4 regions of the Kitasatospora sp. NPDC058243 genome follow, and region 4 is predicted to be linked to each of the others. Evidence: riboswitches for the same ligand, from Rfam matches in the RefSeq annotation. Region 4 holds a riboswitch; each other region holds the start of a gene.

Region 1 (4,392 bases), on a different contig from region 4:
GAAGGAAGCGCTCACCGGCATCGTCGACGCCCTCGCCGCCGAAGGCCGTACGGTCGTCGTCTCCACCCACGACGTCGAGTTCGTCGCCGCCGCCGCCGACCGGGTGGTGGTGATGGCCGAGGGCGAGATCGTCGCCGACGGTCCCACCGCCGAGGTCATCGTCGCCTCGCCCACCTTCGCCCCCCAGACCGCCAAGGTCCTCGCCCCGCTGCCCTACCTGACCACCCGGCAGGTCGCCGCCGCCCTCGCGCCCGCGCAGGCCGCCCGGTGAGCGCCGTCCGGATCCCCGGCCGGGCCCGCGTCGTCGCGGCCCTGGCCGCCTTCATCGGCCTGGTCGCCTTCACCTGGCCGTTCGTCGTCGCCCCCGGGAAGTTCGGTTCCTCCTACGCCCCGCCGCTGATCTTCGGCGCCCTGCTGGTCCTGGTGCTCGCCGTCGTCATCGCCGAGATCGCGGCCGGCGGCATCGACGCCAAGGCCCTCGCCATGCTCGGCGTCCTGTCCGCCGTCAACGCCGGACTGCGCCCGCTCGGCGCCGGCACCGCCGGGGTGGAGACGGTCTTCTTCCTCCTCGTCCTGGCCGGCCGGGTCTTCGGCCCGGGCTTCGGCTTCACCCTCGGCTGCACCTCGCTGTTCGCCTCCGCGCTGCTCACCGGCGGCGTCGGCCCCTGGATGCCGTACCAGATGTTCGGCTGCGCGTTCGTCGGCATGCTCGCCGGGCTGCTGCCGAGAACCCGACGGCGGCGCTGGGAGGTGGCGATGCTGGCCGCGTACGGGGCGTTCTCCGGGTACCTCTTCGGCTTCCTCCTCAACCTCTCCTTCTGGCCGTTCTCCACCGACCCGAACAGTTCCATCGCCTACCTGCCGGGGCTGCCCTTCACCGAGCAGTGGCACCGCTACCTGCTCTTCGACCTCGCCACCTCGCTCGGCTGGGACACCGGCCGGGCCGTCACCACCTTCACCGCCGTGCTCGTCGTCGGCCCGGCCGTCCTCACCGTCTTCCGCCGCGCGGCCCGCCGCGCCAACTTCGAGCCCATGGTGCGCTTCGAAGCCCCGGACGCCCCGGACGGTCGACGAGTCACCGCGAACGACACCGCGAACGCCGCCGCGAACGGCACCGCCACCGGCTCCGCGAGCGGCGAGGGAGTCTCACCATGCGGACGGCTTCCGTGAATTCCGCGTCGGCCCCGGCGGTTTGCCCCTAAGCTGGCGACGCAGCTGGTTCGTCCTGCCCGCCAGGCAGGACGTCGCAAGAGGGAACCCGGTGGGAATCCGGGACTGCCCCGCAGCGGTGAGTGGGAACGACCGCCGTCATACGCACTGGACCCGGGACGGGTCTGGGAAGCGATGGCCAGTAGGTACCGGACGCCAACAGGCCCGGTGCGCCCACGAGTCCGAAGACCTGCCCGTTGCCCGCCCGCGGACCGTTCCGCGTGCGGATATCCCGGTGACCTCGTGGGCGGGTCGGCGACCATACCAGGCGGGTCCGGCACGCGCATCGACGTGAGCCGCCGCCCGGTTCGTCATCCCTTCGCGCTCTCGTCCCGTCCCCGGGCACTTGAGGAGCCAGACTCGCGAAGGAGAGTCCCTTGACCACGAAGTCCGCAGCCGCGGCAACCAGGGCCACCGTGTACGGCTACCCCCGGCAGGGCCAGGGCCGGGAGCTGAAGAAGGCCGTCGAGGGCTACTGGAAGGGCACGGTCACCGCCGACGCCCTGCGGGAGACGGCGGTCGGCCTGCGCCGGAAGAACTGGGCGCAGCTCGCCGGGGCCGGTGTCCTGGAAGTGCCCACCGGCGACTTCTCGCTCTACGACCACGTGCTGGACACCACGGTCGCCGTCGGCGCGATCCCGCCCCGGCACCGGGATGCGGTCGAAATCGACGCGCTGGACGGCTACTTCGCCATGGCACGCGGCACCCAGGAGGTCGCGCCACTGGAGATGACCAAGTGGTTCGACACCAACTACCACTACCTGGTGCCCGAACTCGGCCCGGACACCGTCTTCACCGCGAACCCGGCCAAGGCCGTCGGGGAGTTCCGGGAGGCGCTGGCGCTCGGCCACACCGCACGCCCCGTGCTCGTCGGCCCCCTCACCTACCTGCTGCTCGCCAAGCCCGCCCCCGGCGTCGCCGAGGACTTCCAGCCGATCACCCTGCTGGACCGGCTGCTGCCCGTCTACGCGCAGCTGCTGGCGGACCTGAAGGCGGCCGGGGCGCAGTGGGTGCAGCTGGACGAGCCCGCCCTGGTGCAGGACCGCACCCCGGCCGAGCTGAACGCCGCCGCCCGCGCCTACCGTGAGCTGGGCGGCCTGGCGGACCGTCCGAAGCTGCTGGTCGCGAGCTACTTCGACCGCCTGGGCGAGGCCCTGCCGGTGCTGGCCAAGGCCCCGGTCGAGGGCCTGGCGCTGGACTTCACGGGGCCCGCCGCGGCGAACCTTGACGACCTGGCCGCCGTCGGCGGGCTGCCCGGCAAGCGGCTGGTCGCCGGGGTGGTCGACGGCCGCAACATCTGGATCAACGACCTGGAGAAGTCGCTGGCCACCCTGGCGACCCTGCTGGGCCTGGCCGAGCGGGTCGACGTCGCGCCGTCCTGCTCCCTGCTGCACGTGCCGCTGGACGCCGCCGCCGAACGCGACGTCGACCCGCAGATCCTGCGCTGGCTCGCCTTCGCCCAGCAGAAGGCCAGGGAGGTGGCGCTGCTGGCCCGGGGCCTGCGCGAGGGTACGGGGGCGATCGCCGCCGACCTGGCCGCCAACCGCGCCGACCTCGCCTCGCGCGCCAACTCGCCGATCACCCACGACCCGGCGGTGCGCGCCCGCACCGCCGCCGTCACCGACGCGGACGCGCGCCGCGCCCAGGCCTACCCGCAGCGGGCCGAGGCCCAGCGTGCCCGGCTCGGCCTGCCGCTGCTGCCGACCACCACCATCGGCTCGTTCCCGCAGACCTCCGAACTGCGGGTCGCGCGGGCCGACCTCACGGCGGGCCGGATCGACGCGGCGGCCTACCGGGAGCGGATGGAGACCGAGGTCCGGGAGGTCATCGCCTTCCAGGAGAAGGCCGGACTGGACGTCCTGGTGCACGGCGAGCCCGAGCGCAACGACATGGTCCAGTACTTCGCCGAACAGCTCACCGGCTACCTCGCCACCCGGCACGGCTGGGTCCAGTCCTACGGCACCCGGTACGTGCGCCCGCCGGTCCTGGCCGGGGACATCTCCCGCCCGCACCCGATGACCGTCGACTGGTTCCGCTACGCGCAGGGCCTCACCGACCGCCCGGTCAAGGGCATGCTCACCGGCCCCGTCACGATGCTCGCCTGGTCCTTCGTCCGAGACGACCAGCCGCTCGGCGACACCGCCCGCCAGGTCGCCCTCGCCCTGCGCGACGAGGTCACCGACCTGGAGGCCGCGGGCGCGGCCGTCGTCCAGGTCGACGAGCCGGCCCTGCGCGAGACCCTGCCGTTGCGCGCCGCCGACCGCCCGGCGTACCTGGCGTGGGCGACCGAGTCCTTCCGCCTGGCCACCTCGGGCGTCCGCGCCGACACCCAGGTCCACACCCACATGTGCTACGCCGAGTTCGGCGCGATCATGACGGCGATCGACGAGCTCGACGCGGACGTCATCTCGCTGGAGGCCACCCGCTCGCACATGGAGGTCGCCGGAGAGCTCGCCGGGGCCGGCTACCCGCGCGAGGTCGGCCCGGGCGTCTGGGACATCCACTCCCCGCGCGTCCCGAGCACCGAGGAGGCCGTGGAACTGCTGCGCGCGGGCCTGGCCGCCATCCCCGCAGAGCGGCTCTGGGTCAACCCCGACTGCGGCCTGAAGACCCGCGGCTGGACGGAGACCCGCGCCTCGCTCGACAGCCTCGTCGGCGCCGCCCGCCACCTGCGCGCGGAGCTGGCCGGCTGACCCACCGGTGACGCGACCCGGCCGGGCCCCGCACGCCGTGCGGCGCCCGGCCGGGTCGGGCCGCTTCCCCGACGGCGGCCCGGCCGGTTTCACCCGGACCCGGGAAGCCCGAGGTTCTGGTAGATCTCCGTCGTCACCGTCGAGAAGTTCATGGTCATGAAATGCAGCCCGGGAACTTCCTCGGACAGCAGGCGCCGGCACATTCCGGTGGCGTGATCGATACCGATCGCCCGGACGGCCTTCGGGTTGTCCTGCTGCTTCAGCATGCTTTCGGAAAGCTCATCGGGAATGGCGGCGGTGGTCAGCGTCGGAATCCTCCGAAGTGACCGGATGCTGGTCACCGGCATGATCTCAGGAATGACCGGAACGGTGCAGCCGGCCGATTCCAGTCGATCCCGGAAACGGAGGTAGCTGTCCACGTCGAAGAACATCTGGGTGATGGCGTAGTCGGCTCCGGCCCGGCACTTCTCGATGAAGTGCCTGATCTCGG
Region 2 (4,392 bases), on a different contig from region 4:
GCGGCGGCGTGCTCGGTGAGGTCGCGGCGCCCGTGCGGCCCCAGCTGGGCGAGTGCGGACAGCAGCGCCTGATGGGCCGGGCCCATTCCCCTCGCGTCGAGCCGGTCGGCCAGCAGCCGGTCGACCGCCCTGCCGGCCGTCGACAGGAGGTAGACGGTCTGTTCGAAGGGGCTCGTCGAGCCCGTCCTCCCGTCGTACACGCCAGGTCCCATCGTCCGGTGGCCGCCGTGTTCTCGGACCGGGGCCATGGTGGCGGCACCCGCGCGGGGATGCCGAGCCCGGAGGCCGGAGTGAACGCGGCCTCTGATCGCCGGCGGGCGGGCGGCTGCGCCAAGACCCGCACGGGTAAGCCGAGCCTCACCATAGCCGGACCCGCACGGTTGGTCTACATCGATGTCGTCAGACCGGGCCGTGAGCCCTCAGGGTCCGGGCCGCGTACTCGACGTACTCGTGCAGCCCGTAGGCCAAGGCCACGCCGAGCAGGGCCGCGACCGTGACGGCGGCGACCAGGGCGACGGCGGCGTGCGCCCTGCGGCCGGTCGGGCGGGCGGGTGCGGGGCCCAGGAGGGCCTGGACGCGCTGGGGCACGGGGCCGGTGTTCACGGACAGCAGGGGCCCGGCGGTTCGGCGGGCGGACGGCGATCCGGCCAGGGCCGCCCGGGCGATGGCGGTCGCGGCGGTGCGCCGGTCGGCGACCGCGGCGGCGGCCTGCTCGTCGGCCCAGCGTTCCAGGTGGTAGTCGAGGTCGGCCCGCAGCCGGGCCAGCGCCGGGTGTACGGCGGCGGCGAGGTCGACGGCGGCGGACAGCAGGTGGTGGCGCCCGCGCAGGTGGGCGCGCTCGTGGGCGAGGAGCACCGCGCGCTCCGCCGGGCCCAGCGCGCTCAGCATGCCGGCCGAGACGACGACGCGGCCGGGGCGCCCCCGGTGGCCGGGCAGGGCGAAGGCCTCGGCGTCCTTGCCCGCGACCACGAGCAGGTCGCCGTCGCTCGTCGCATCAGCGGTCAGGCCCCAGGCGCGGGCGAGGAGCACGCGGTGCCCGCGCCACCGCAGCGTCAGCCGTACGGCCTGGACGGCCAGCGCGGCCCCGGCAGCGCAGGACACCGGCACCACGGCCGGCCACCGGGCGACGACGCCGGACAGCGGCAGGTGCTCCAGGCCTGCCAGGAACGGGACGTGGAACAGCCCGGCGAGTGCCGCGACGGTGCCGCCCGCCAGCAGGACGGCCGCGCCCGTGAGTACGAGCGAGGCCTCGCGCGGAGGGAGCAGCAGGGCCAAGCGGCGTGCGGCGGGCGCCGCGGCCCAGGGGAGCAGCAGGGCCAGGGCGACGACCGTCAGGATCAGGCCCATGCGTCGTCCTCGGGCCCGGGCCTGCCGGAGTCCGCCGCGGTCGCGGCCCTGGCCCCGGTCTGGGCCCCGGTCTGGGCCTCGGCCTCGGTCTGGGCATCGAGGAGCAGGCGGCGCAGCACGTCCTCGTCGTCCTCGGACAGGGAGGAGACGAACCGCTTCAGCACGAGGTCCCGCTGGGGTTCCTTCTCCAACTCCCGGCGCATGCGCCCGGCCGCCAGTCCGGCGGCGTCCTCCACCGGGGCGTAGGCGAAGGACCGCGCGGGGCGGCTGCGGACCAGGGTCCCCTTCTCGTGCAGGCGCGTGAGGATCGTCGTCACGGTGGTGCGGGCCAGCCCGTGGTCCAGCGCCTCCTTGACCTGCTGGGCGGTCAGCGGCTCGCCGGCCGCCCACAACACCGCCAGCACGTCCGCGACCAGTTCCCCGTGCGGACGCCTGGCGTCCCGACCGACCCTCACATCGTTCTCCCTGTCCCGACACTCCCGGAAGGCACACTCCCGGCAGGCGCACCTCCGGCGCCGACAGCGGTCGGCGGCCGAGGCCTGCCCGCGCCGGTATGGCGAAGATGGGCCCGGCCTGTGTTGCTTAGGTGTGCCTCAGCTAACTTTACGGGCTCGTGGCCCCGCGCTGCCGGGCGCCTGATTTGCGGACACCGTCCGGTCACGTGCCGCTCGGCGCGGTGGAAAGCCGATGGCGCAACGCGCGTGCGGGCCTCTGGACTTACTAGGACGTCCAACTATATGGTCGACGGCAGGTCCGCGGTGTCAGGGAAGCCGGTGTGAGTCCGGCACGGTCCCGCCACTGTGACCGGGGAGTTCGTCCTCGCAGATGAAGGCCACTGGCAGCCAGCCGGGAAGGCCTGGGGGCGTGCGGTGATCCGGGAGTCAGGATACCGGCCGCGGGTGTTCCGTGTTTTCCACGAGGATGGAGACGACACGCATGACTCCGGGCTGCTCCCGCTCCACTGCCGCTCCTGGTCGTCCCGTGCCCACGGCCGCCGGGGCCCCGACGCCCTGACGTTCCGTTCCGCCGCCGCACGCCCGTGTCGCGGGGCGCACCACCGTGCGCCCGCCGACCGGCGGCGGCCTCCGATCCTCCTCCTCTCCCCACCCCTGTCGAGAGAAGGAACCCGATGGTCCGAGAACTGACCCACTTCGTCGCCGGCAAGCCCACCGCCGGCACCTCCGGTCGCTTCGGCGACGTGTACGACCCCAACACCGGCCGGGTGCAGGCCCGGGTGCCGCTGGCGAGCCGGGCCGAGGTCGAGGCGGTGATCGCCGACGCCGCGCAGGCCCAGCCCGCATGGGCCGCGTGGAACCCGCAGCGGCGCGCCCGCGTCCTGCTGCGCTTCCTCCAACTCGTCGAGCAGGAGAAGGAGGAACTGGCCCGGCTGCTGTCCGCCGAGCACGGCAAGACCGTGGCCGACGCCCACGGGGACATCCAACGCGGCCTGGAGGTCGTGGAGTTCGCCGCCGGCATCCCGCACCTGCTGAAGGGCGAGTTCAGCGACAACGCGGGCACCGGCATCGACGTGTACTCGATGCGCCAGCCGCTCGGCGTGGTCGCGGGCATCACGCCGTTCAACTTCCCCGCGATGATCCCGCTCTGGAAGGCCGCACCCGCCATCGCCTGCGGCAACGCCTTCGTCCTCAAGCCCTCGGAGCGCGACCCCTCGGTGCCGCTGCGCCTCGCCGAGCTGTTCCTGGAGGCCGGGCTGCCGCCGGGCGTGCTGAACGTGGTCAACGGCGGCAAGGAGGCCGTCGACACCCTGCTGGAGGACCCGCGGGTGCAGGCGGTCGGGTTCGTCGGCTCCACACCGATCGCCCAGTACGTGTACGCCACCGCCGCCGCGCACGGGAAGCGGGCGCAGTGCTTCGGCGGCGCCAAGAACCACCTGGTCGTGATGCCGGACGCCGACCTCGACCAGGCCGCGGACGCGCTGATCGGCGCCGGCTACGGCTCGGCCGGCGAGCGCTGCATGGCGATCTCGGTGGCCGTCCCGGTGGGGGAGGAGACCGCCGACGCCCTGGTGGCCAAACTGGTCGAGCGGATCGCCGCGTTGAAGGTCGGGCGCTCGGACGACCCGGCGGCGGACTTCGGCCCGCTGGTCGGCGCCGACGCGCTGGAGCGGGTCCGCGGCTACCTGGACCTCGGGGTCGAGGAGGGCGCCGAACTCGTCGTCGACGGGCGGGACTTCCGGCTGGAGGGGCACGAGGACGGCTACTTCCTCGGCGCCTCGCTGTTCGACCGCGTCACGCCCGACATGCGGATCTACCGGGAGGAGATCTTCGGCCCCGTCCTGACCGTGCTCCGCGCCGCCGACTACGAGGAGGCGCTGCGCCTGCCCGGCGAGCACGAGTTCGGCAACGGCGTGGCCGTCTACACCCGGGACGGCGACACGGCGCGGGACTTCGCCCGCCGGGTGAACACCGGCATGGTCGGCGTCAACGTGCCGATCCCCGTGCCGGTCGCGTACCACACCTTCGGCGGCTGGAAGCGCTCCGGGTTCGGCGACCTCAACCAGCACGGGCCGGACTCGATCCGCTTCTACACCCGCACCCGCACCGTCACCTCGCGCTGGCCCTCCGGGGTCAAGGAGGGCGCGAGCTTCACCATCCCGACGATGGGCTGAGGGCGCCGTGCACGACCTCACAGAGGACCAGCTCGCCATCGCGGCGACCACCCGGGCCTTCGCCCGCGAACACCTGGCGCCGAACGCGGTCGCGTGGGACCAGGCCAAGCACTTCCCGGTGGACGTGCTGCGCAAGGCGGCGGACGTCGGCCTGGCCGGTGTCTACGTCCGCGAGGAGTCCGGCGGCTCCGGGCTCACCCGCGCCGACGGCGTGCTGGTGTTCGAGGCGCTGGCCACCGGCTGCCCGTCCATCGCCGCCTACCTGTCCATCCACAACATGGTCGCCTGGATGATCGACCGCTACGGCGACGACGCCCAGCGCGCCCGCTGGCTGCCGGGCCTCAGCGCCATGGCGACCCCCGCCAGCTACTGCCTCACCGAGCCCGGCGCGGGCTCGGACGCGGCGGCACTGACCA
Region 3 (4,392 bases), on a different contig from region 4:
GTTGACGAACCAGCCCGCCACGTGCCGCTGGTCCTGCGCCGACAGCAGCGCCAGCGTCCCGTACATCGCCGCGAAGACGCCGCCGCGGTCGATGTCCCCGACCACCACCACCGGCAGCCCGGCGGCCGTCGCCAGGCCCATGTTGGCGATGTCCCGGTCCCGCAGGTTGATCTCGGCGGGCGAACCGGCGCCCTCGCAGACCACCACCTCGTAGCGGCGGCGCAGATCCGCCAGGCACTCCAGCGACCGTTCCAGCAGGACGGGCTTGCGCTCGCGGTAGTCCAGCGCGCCCACCTCGGCGACCGGCCGGCCCAGCAGCACCACCTGGCTGCGGCCGTCCGCGCCCGGCTTCAGCAGCACCGGGTTCATCGCCGCCTCCGGCTCCACCCGGGCCGCCTGCGCCTGCATCGCCTGCGCCCGGCCGATCTCGGCGCCGTCGGCGGTGACGAAGGAGTTCAGCGACATGTTCTGCGCCTTGAACGGCGCGACCCGCACCCCCTGCCGGGCCAGCCAGCGGCAGATGCCCGCGGTCACCACACTCTTGCCCGCGTCCGAGGTCGTCCCGGCGACCAGCAGTGCGTTGCTCATGCCCTTCCCCTCCACCGTGTCGTCAGCAAGCGCAGCGCGACGTGCCCCGCGACCGTCGTACCCAGGGCCAGCGCGCCCACCCGCCGGGAGAGCACGCAGGCCCGCTCGATGTCGTCCACCGTCACCGGGCGCAACTCCGCGCCCAGCACCGGCCGGTGCTCCACCCGCTCCCCGTACTGGAGGGTCCCGCCCAGCCGGACGCCCACCGCGCCCGCGAAGGCCGCCTCCGCCTGGCCCGCGTTCGGGCTCGGGTGCGCCGAACCGTCCCGCCGCCAGACCCGCCAGGCCGTTTTCGGCTGCGGCGCGGCGGCCACCGTGAGCAGCGCCGTCAGCCGGGCGCCCGGCCAGCCCGCCACGTCGTCCAGCCGGGCCGAGGCCCAGCCGAACCGGGCGTACCGCGGCGAGCGGTGGCCGACCATCGCGTCCAGCGTGTTCACCGCGCGGAACGCCAGCAGCCCCGGCGTGCCCGCCAGCGTGCCCCAGACCAGCGCGTTCACCACGGCGTCCGCCGTGTTCTCGGCGACCGACTCGACCACCGCGCGGGCGATCTGCGGCCCGTCCAGCGCGCTCGGATCCCGCCCGCACAGGTGCGGCAGCCGTTCCCGCGCGGCCGTCAGGTCGCCCGTGGCCAGCGACCGGCCGATGGTGCGCGCCTCCCGGGTCAGCGAGGTGCCGCCCAGCACCGTCCAGGTCGCGGCGGCCGCCAGCGCGGCCCGGCCCAGCGGACGCCGGCCCACCGTACGGTCCAGGGCCACCGCGCCGGCCGCGACCGCGCCCACGCACAGCGCCGTGTACCCGGCGCCGGCCACCCGGTCGTCCTGCCACACCCGCCGCTCCAGCCGGGTCGCCGCGCCGCCGAAGACGGCCACCGGGTGGCCGCGCCGGGGGTCGGCGAAGCGGGCGTCCGCGGCGAAGCCCGCGGCGGCGCCGAGCGCGAACGCGGCGGCGCGGGTCAGCGGGCGCACGGCGGGTTCGGCGGAAGGCCGCGTGGGGTCCGGCGGGTCGGGGCAGCCTGCATCGCGTGCGTGTCCTCACTCAGGGTCCGCGCCCTGGATCGACGTACCGGGGGCGAGAGTCTCCTGGCTTCCGGGTCGGACGCACCCCCGGGCCTTCCAGCGGCTTCTGACGGTCCGCCGTGGCAATGTTCCGAGCGTGCTCCCCGGTGACAGTGGCGGGACCGCGCCGGACTCGCACCGGCTTCCTCTGCATGCCTCCGTTTGGCCCCAGGATCCCATCACGCGGCCGAACCGGGAGTCAACCGAGGTCACGGAGGGGTTGGTCACACCTCGGAGCCCTGTCGCCGGTGCCGTTCTCGCCCGCCCGAGGCCCGCCTGACGCCCGCCCCGCCCGACGCCCCGCCGTACCCCGGACGGCCCAGCCCGGTGGCCGCCCGCGCGGCCCCCCGGTGAACTGGTGCCCGAACACCGTCCGAGCAGCGCCCGGACACCGCCCGGACACCGTCCGGTCCAAGACCAGCCAAGACCAGCAGAGCGGGGAGCGATATGCGTTGGGGAACCGCGGCCGTCGTGGCGGCCGCCGTCGTCGGCGCCGGGGCCGCCGTCCTGGTGATCGGCCGTCGGGCCTCCGAACGGCTGGTCCACCCGGCGAGCGCCGTCCGGGAGTCGGGCCCCGTCCTGGTGCGGAGCCTCGCCGCGGGCCGGATCACCTTCAACCGCCGCCCCGAGAGCCTGCGCCCCGGCCGATGGGCCGTGGAGTGGGACGACCACGGCCACGCCGTCGTCGAGGACGTCCTGCACAGCGACGAGAACGGTGTCACCCGTCGCCTCGTCCGCGCCGACCGGGGCACCCTCACCCCCGGCACCGAGGTCCGCTTCACCCCCCGCGTCCACCTCGGCGACCCCACGGAGGCGCTCGGCCTCCCCTTCACCGACACCGCCGCCGACGGCGAACTCGGCGCCCTCCCCGCCTGGCGCCTCGACGGCAAACGCGGCACCTGGGTGATCCTCGTCCACGGCCCCGGCGCCGACCGGCAGCAGACCCTCCCGATCCTCCCCGTCCTCGACCGCCTCGCCCTGCCCGCCCTCGCCGTCACCTACCGGGGCGACCAGGGCGCCCCCGCCTCGCCGGACGGGCTCGGCCACTTCGGCGAGACCGAGTGGCGCGACGTCGAGTCGGCGGTCCGGCTCGCCCTCGACAGCGGCGCCGGCCGGGTCATCCTGTACGGCTGGTCCCTCGGCGCCACCATGGCCCTCCAGACGGCCTCCCGCTCCGCCTGGGCCCATGCCATCAGCGGCCTCGTCCTGGACTCGCCGGTCCTCGACCTGCCCGCCACCGCCCGCCGCGGCGCCGCCCGGGCCGGCTACACCGGCGCCGCCGCCGAGCTCGGCGCCCTCGCGGCCGAGGGCCGCACCGGCGTCGACCTCGCCGACTTCAGCCGCATCGCCGAGGGCGCCGACCTGCGCGTCCCCACCCTCCTCCTGCACAGCCCCGACGATCAGGTCGCCCCCTTCCGCGCCGCCGAGCGCCTCGCCGCCGCCCGCCCCGGCGTGGTCAGCCTCCGGCCTTTCCCGGGCGCCGACCACGCCACCCTCTGGAACTCCGCCCCCACCCACTACACCGAACTCCTCCGCCGCTGGCTCACCCCCCTTCTCTGAACCCAGCCCCCCCCCGCACGAGAAGTCACACCGACAGGGCCTCTGTACGAAACCCGGACCTCACCCGTCAGCCACGGAGTGTGACCGGTCGGGCGGGTAGCGCGACCGCCGCCGCAAGGGTTGAGCCGGGATGGCATGCCCCCGCCACCTGTTTCCGGCCAGGCGGTTTGCCTCTGTTGCCCGATTGTTGCCCGATCTTGGGGAGGCGCCGTCGACGGCCGCCCGTCCGTACAGCCAACCGGATGTGACAGAAGGCCGGTACAAGGGGAAGACTGCTCGACGTGACGTCTCGGAATCCGCGCGACCGTGATGCCCCGCTCCCTCCGACGATCGGTACTGGTGCGACGGTGACCCGTCTCCCCGGTACGGCCCACCGGCCCGCCGCCGGCAAGCCGGGCGGGGCCGGGGTACCCCGCCGACGAGGGCCCGCTGCGGCGCCCGGTCGGGGGAGGGTTCCCGTACCGGAGGGCTTTCCCGCGCCGGCCGAGCTGGCGCCGCTGGCCCGCCGGATGCTGGTGGACGCCGTCCGGATCGCCCGCTGGGCGGGGGACCTGGAAGAGGTCGACAAGCGGGGCGAGCTGCTGCCCGACGACGCCCGTGCGGCGGGTCGGGCGCTGGCCATGACGGTCGGCGCCGCCGCCAAGGCGTGGGGGCAGGCACTGCTGGTCGGCCTGGTGGAGGCCAGGGACGGCGGTGCGGTCCCGGGCTGGCGCCTGCACGCCTGGGAGCATGACGACGAGGCGGTGGTCCGCGGCTGGTCGGCGCTGTTCGACGCCTGGACGCTGCTGGCCCCGGTGCCGCCGGCCGCTCTGCGGGGCGTGTTCGCGGTGCTGGCCGGCCAGGCGGTGGACCAGGCGCCGCAGTTGCTGTCGTTCCTGCACCTGGTGGCCGGTCCGGTGTCGGACGGCGAACTGCTGGAGCTGCTGCGCCGGGGTCTGGACGAGCGCCGGGTGGGTGGCACGGACGGTTCGGGCCTGTCGCCCGTGCCGCACGCCGCCTCGGCGGTGTCGGCGGTCCGCGGCACGTGCCGGGAGCCGCAGATCGACACCCCGCCGTCGCCGGCGGACGTGGCCGCGGTCCTGGACTGGATGCTGGACGGCCTGGCGGCCGTCGGGGCCGTGGTCCGCAGGGACGAGGCCGCCGAGCTGTCGCCGCTGGGCCACTGGGCGGTGCGGGCGAAGCTGGAGGA
Region 4 (4,392 bases):
CGGCACCGGAGGCGGCCTGGGCGATCCGGGTCGCCGGGCGCGAGCGCAGGTAGTAGGTGGTCTTGAGACCGACCTTCCACGCGTAGGCGTACATCGAGCTGAGCTTGCCGATGGTCGGCGCCGCCATGAACAGGTTCAGCGACTGGCTCTGGTCGAGGTACGGCATGCGGGCCGCGGCCAGGTCGATCAGCGCGCGCTGGGGCAGCTCCCAGGCGGTGCGGTAGAGCGAGCGGACCTCGGCGGGCAGCCAGCCCAGTTCCTGGACGGAGCCGTTGGCCTCGCGCAGGGCGTCGCGGGTCTGCTGGTCCCAGACGCCGAGCTCCTTGAGCTCGCGCACCAGGTACGGGTTGACCTGGAGGAACTCGCCGGACAGCGTCTCGCGCTTGAACAGGTTGGAGACCTGCGGCTCGATGCACTCGTAGACGCCGGCGATGGACGCGATGGTCGCGGTCGGCGCGATGGCCAGCAGCAGCGAGTTGCGCAGGCCGGTCTCGGCGATGCGGGCGCGCAGCGCGGTCCAGCGGTCGGCCCACTGCGGGGCGGCCGTCGGGAAGTGGTCGATGTGCAGTTCGCCGCGGGCGGCGCGGGTCTCGCCGTAGGCCTCGTGGCGGCCCAGCTGCTCGGCCAGGTCGGCGGAGCGCTCGTACGCGGTGAGCATGATGCGCTCGGCGATGAGGGTGGAGAGCCGCGCGGCCTCGGCGGAGTCGAAGTCGATCCGCAGCTTGAAGAAGACGTCCTGGAGGCCCATCACGCCGAGGCCGACCGGGCGCCAGCGGGAGTTGGAGGTGCCGGCCTCGGTGGTCGGGTAGAAGTTGATGTCCACCACGCGGTCGAGGAACGTCACGGCGGTGCGGACGGTGGCGTCGAGGCGCTCCCAGTCCATGGCGCCGAGCAGGTCGTCGACGGAGGCCCCGGGGGCGACGTGGGCGCCGAGGTTGACCGAGCCGAGGTTGCAGACGGCGGTCTCGGAGTCGTCCGTGACCTCCAGGATCTCGGTGCACAGGTTCGAGGAGTGCACCGTGCGGCCGGGCAGCGCGGTCTGGTTGGCGGCGCGGTTGGAGGCGTCCTTGAAGGTCATCCAGCCGTTGCCGGTCTGCGCCAGGGTGCGCATCATCCGGGCGTACAGGGTCTGCGCGGGGATGGTGCGCACGGCCTTGCCGGCCAGCTCGGCCTTGCGGTAGGCCTCGTCGAAGTCGGAGCCCCACAGGTCGACGAGCTCGGGCACGTCGGCGGGGGAGAAGAGCGACCAGTCCTCGTTGGCGTTGACCCGGCGCATGAACTCGTCCGGGATCCAGTGCGCCAGGTTGAGGTTGTGGGTGCGCCGCGCCTCTTCGCCGGTGTTGTCGCGGAGCTCCAGGAACTCCTCGATGTCGGCGTGCCAGGTCTCCAGGTAGACGCAGGCCGCGCCCTTGCGGCGGCCGCCCTGGTTGACGGCGGCGACCGAGGAGTCGAGGGTGCGCAGGAACGGGACGATGCCGTTGGACTTGCCGTTGGTGCCGCGGATCAGGCTGCCGCGCGAGCGGATGCGCGAGTAGGACAGGCCGATGCCGCCGGCGTGCTTGGACAGCCGGGCGATCTGCGCGTAGCGGTTGTAGATCGAGTCCAGGTTGTCCAGCGGGGAGTCGAGCAGGTAGCAGCTCGACATCTGCGGGTGCCGGGTGCCGGAGTTGAACAGGGTCGGCGAGGAGGTCAGGTACTCCAGCCGGCTCATCAGGCCGTACAGCTCGGCGACCTCGCGCACGGACTGCTCGCTGTCGCCGACCGCCAGGCCGCAGGCGACGCGGAGCAGGAAGTGCTGCGGGGTCTCGATGACCTTGCGGGTGATCGGGTGGCGCAGCAGGTAGCGGGACTGCACGGTGCGCAGGCCGAAGTACTCGAAGCGGTCGTCGCCGTGCGCGTCGATCAGCGCGTCCAGGGCGGCGGCGTGCTTGGCGACGAAGGCGGCGGTGGTGTCGCCGATCAGGCCCTCGTCGTGGCCGACGGCGATCGAGGCGGCGAAGGAGCGCGAGCCCTGGCTGTTCGCCTCGTCGACGATCTCCAGGGCGAGCAGCCGGGCGGCCAGCTTCGAGTACTGGGGGTCCTCGGCGATCATCGACGCGGCGGCGTCCACGGCCAGCCCGCGCAGCTCGGCGAAGTCCGAGCCGGCGTGGCGGCCGCGCAGCGCGGCGGCGGCGACATGGCCGGGGTCCACCTGGGGGAGGTCGACGCTGCGGTCGGTGAGCAGCCGAAGGAGCGCGCCGCCGGGGTCGGAGACCGTCGGGTCGGTGGGGGCGGGGCCGGTGCCCTGGGCGGGCAGGGTGGCTGAGGCAGCGGTGGTCAAGGCGCTCTCTCCTGGCGGCGATCGGCGGCGGTGATCGGGGGGTACCGGGCCGTTCGGGGCAGGGGAGCACGGCACGTACGCAGAAAGCGTCGCGCGACAGTGGCGTCCCCGGCCCGCCCGCGAGGCCCGGAAGGTAGTTCTCGTGCTGGCGCGGCCTCTGCGGGAGGGCCCGTGCGCACACCGTCGGCAGGTACTCGGACTCGCGGTGCGGCTGCTGGAGCCGCCCGCTCACCGCTGCGGGGCAGTCCCGGATTCGCACCGGGTTCCCCTGCATCGACAGCAGGATTGAGCATACATCTTGTGGTGTCTCTCTGATGCGACCCCACATGTAGTACGGCGCGGTGTGTCGGCGCGATAACCGGGGGTGCTGGGAGGGGGCGGGCCGTGGCCTTGGGGCGCCTCGGATCCGGGCTCCCGGGGCCCTGGTTCCGGGCTCCGGCGTCCTGGTTTCGATACGGAACGGTCACCGGGCGGACCGGCTGGCGGGGGCATGCCCTACGATCTGGGCGCATGAGCGAGCGAAGCGCCGAGGGGCGCGTTTCGCGAAGCGATCATCGAGCGAAGCGAGGGGGCGCGTGAGCGACGGAACTGGCGCACCCGGGCAGGGTCCGCAGGGAACGCCTCCCGCCGGGCCGGGGGACGCGCACGGTCAGCAGCCGCCGGTGGTGCCCGGTCCGGTGTTGCCGCCGAGTGGGGGCTTCGGGCCGCCGCCGGCCTCGTACGGGCCTCCGGTGCCGCCCGCGCAGCCGGTGGCGCAGCCCGGCCCGCCGGGGCAGCCTCCGCTGCCACAGCCGGGCCAACCGGGGCAGCAGCTGCCGCCGCAGTGGCAGCCGAACCCCCAGCCGCATCCCCAGACGCATCCCCAAGGACACCCGCAGGCGCACCCGCAGCCGTACCCGCAGCCCCAGGCGCCGCAGCGCGCCGAGCCGAACTGGCAGGCGCTGGCGGACCGCAACGCGGCGGACGACAAGCGCCGCCGCCGGCTGCGGGCCCTCGGCGTGGCGGTCGCGGTCGTCCTGGTCGGCGGCCTGGTCGCGGGCGGTGCGGTGCTGCTGACGAAGGGCGACGGCGACAAGCCGACCGCCGGGCCGACCGCCTCGGCCTCCAACCGGCCGTCCTCCGCCGCACCGAGTGCCGCGCCGAATGCCGCCGGAACCCCGGGCGGGAACCCGTCCGGCACCCCGGGCGGCGCGCCGGACGACCCGTCGAAGCCGATCTGGGAGGCCGCCACCGACCCGGCGCCGCAGGACGCGGGGGCGCTGTTCTCCGCACTCCAGGTGACGGTCAACGGCGCCACCTGGAACCGGACCTTCGTCTCGCTGGACTCGCCCTGCTGGGACGGGAACTCGACGACCGGCGGGCTCGGCAAGGTCCTCGGTGACCAGGGCTGCCAGAAGGTGCTCCGGGCGACCTACGTCTCCGGCGACAGCGCGGTGACCGTCGGCGTCGCGGTCTTCGACCACAAGATCCAGGCCGAGACCTCGATGAAGAGCTACACCGGCCACCTCAAGGGCGCCGTCGCGCCGGGCGCGCCGGCCTTCTGCGCTACGCCGGGCTGCACCAACACGCACAACACCCTGGGCCGGTACGCCTACTTCACGGTCGAGGGCTCGGCGAAGGGCGGCAACACCGCCGACGCCGCCGCCACCGCGGCGGCCGCCGGCTTCGGCGAGCACGTGAAGGGCCAGCTGCTCCAGCGCGCCAAGGCCGCGGCCGCGCCGGGTGCGCCGGGGGCCGCCGCGGCCGGCTGATCCGCCGTGACACCCCGGCCCCGGCGGGTTCGCTCGCCGGGGCCGGGGGAGTGTGGCAGGCTCTCGGGGCAGTCATTCGCACGAGTGTTCCGGTTGTGTCCGCCTGGGCCGGTGCCGGCGAGCAACCGGAGGAGCGGTCCGTGGCCCTGCCCAGAGCCCTGCGCGGCAAGCCCGCCGTCCTGGCCGCGGCCGGGGTCGTGGTGGCCGCGGGCGCCGTGGCGCTGTTGCAGCGCGACGGCCGGGCCGACGGCGAACAGCCCGCCCGCGTCCCGGTGGCGGTCGGTTTCTCCGGCCGCACCCTGCCGCCGGAGGTCGGCCGGG

What was found. Region 4 has a riboswitch for cobalamin ahead of ACFVX9_RS31400 (ribonucleoside-diphosphate reductase subunit alpha). Riboswitches for the same ligand answer to the same signal wherever they lie in the genome.
Region 1: linked by a shared signal. The riboswitch ahead of metE (5-methyltetrahydropteroyltriglutamate--homocysteine S-methyltransferase) and the one ahead of ACFVX9_RS31400 (ribonucleoside-diphosphate reductase subunit alpha) in region 4 are both predicted to bind cobalamin.
Region 2: linked by a shared signal. The riboswitch ahead of ACFVX9_RS09760 (CoA-acylating methylmalonate-semialdehyde dehydrogenase) and the one ahead of ACFVX9_RS31400 (ribonucleoside-diphosphate reductase subunit alpha) in region 4 are both predicted to bind cobalamin.
Region 3: linked by a shared signal. The riboswitch ahead of ACFVX9_RS07530 (cobalamin biosynthesis protein) and the one ahead of ACFVX9_RS31400 (ribonucleoside-diphosphate reductase subunit alpha) in region 4 are both predicted to bind cobalamin.

What each region holds. Positions count from the first base shown of each region.
Region 1 covers NZ_JBHVWW010000010.1:44,809-49,200, forward strand. Annotated here, with positions in the region: gene ACFVX9_RS09820 (ABC transporter ATP-binding protein) at 1-271, shown strand, start outside; gene ACFVX9_RS09825 (ECF transporter S component) at 268-1,170, shown strand; cobalamin riboswitch at 1,200-1,422, shown strand; gene metE (5-methyltetrahydropteroyltriglutamate--homocysteine S-methyltransferase) at 1,587-3,902, shown strand; gene metF (methylenetetrahydrofolate reductase [NAD(P)H]) at 3,992-4,392, opposite strand, start outside.
Region 2 covers NZ_JBHVWW010000010.1:24,920-29,311, forward strand. Annotated here, with positions in the region: gene ACFVX9_RS09745 (MarR family winged helix-turn-helix transcriptional regulator) at 1-200, opposite strand, end outside; gene ACFVX9_RS09750 (M48 family metalloprotease) at 400-1,347, opposite strand; gene ACFVX9_RS09755 (BlaI/MecI/CopY family transcriptional regulator) at 1,338-1,802, opposite strand; cobalamin riboswitch at 2,069-2,260, shown strand; gene ACFVX9_RS09760 (CoA-acylating methylmalonate-semialdehyde dehydrogenase) at 2,477-3,976, shown strand; gene ACFVX9_RS09765 (acyl-CoA dehydrogenase family protein) at 3,984-4,392, shown strand, end outside.
Region 3 covers NZ_JBHVWW010000007.1:72,807-77,198, reverse strand. Annotated here, with positions in the region: gene ACFVX9_RS07535 (cobyric acid synthase) at 1-588, opposite strand, end outside; gene ACFVX9_RS07530 (cobalamin biosynthesis protein) at 585-1,553, opposite strand; cobalamin riboswitch at 1,661-1,793, opposite strand; gene ACFVX9_RS07525 (alpha/beta hydrolase family protein) at 2,091-3,203, shown strand; gene ACFVX9_RS07520 (hypothetical protein) at 3,551-4,392, shown strand, end outside.
Region 4 covers NZ_JBHVWW010000064.1:39,377-43,768, forward strand. Annotated here, with positions in the region: gene ACFVX9_RS31400 (ribonucleoside-diphosphate reductase subunit alpha) at 1-2,296, opposite strand, end outside; cobalamin riboswitch at 2,488-2,630, opposite strand; gene ACFVX9_RS31405 (hypothetical protein) at 3,052-4,071, shown strand; gene ACFVX9_RS31410 (glycoside hydrolase family 26 protein) at 4,212-4,392, shown strand, end outside.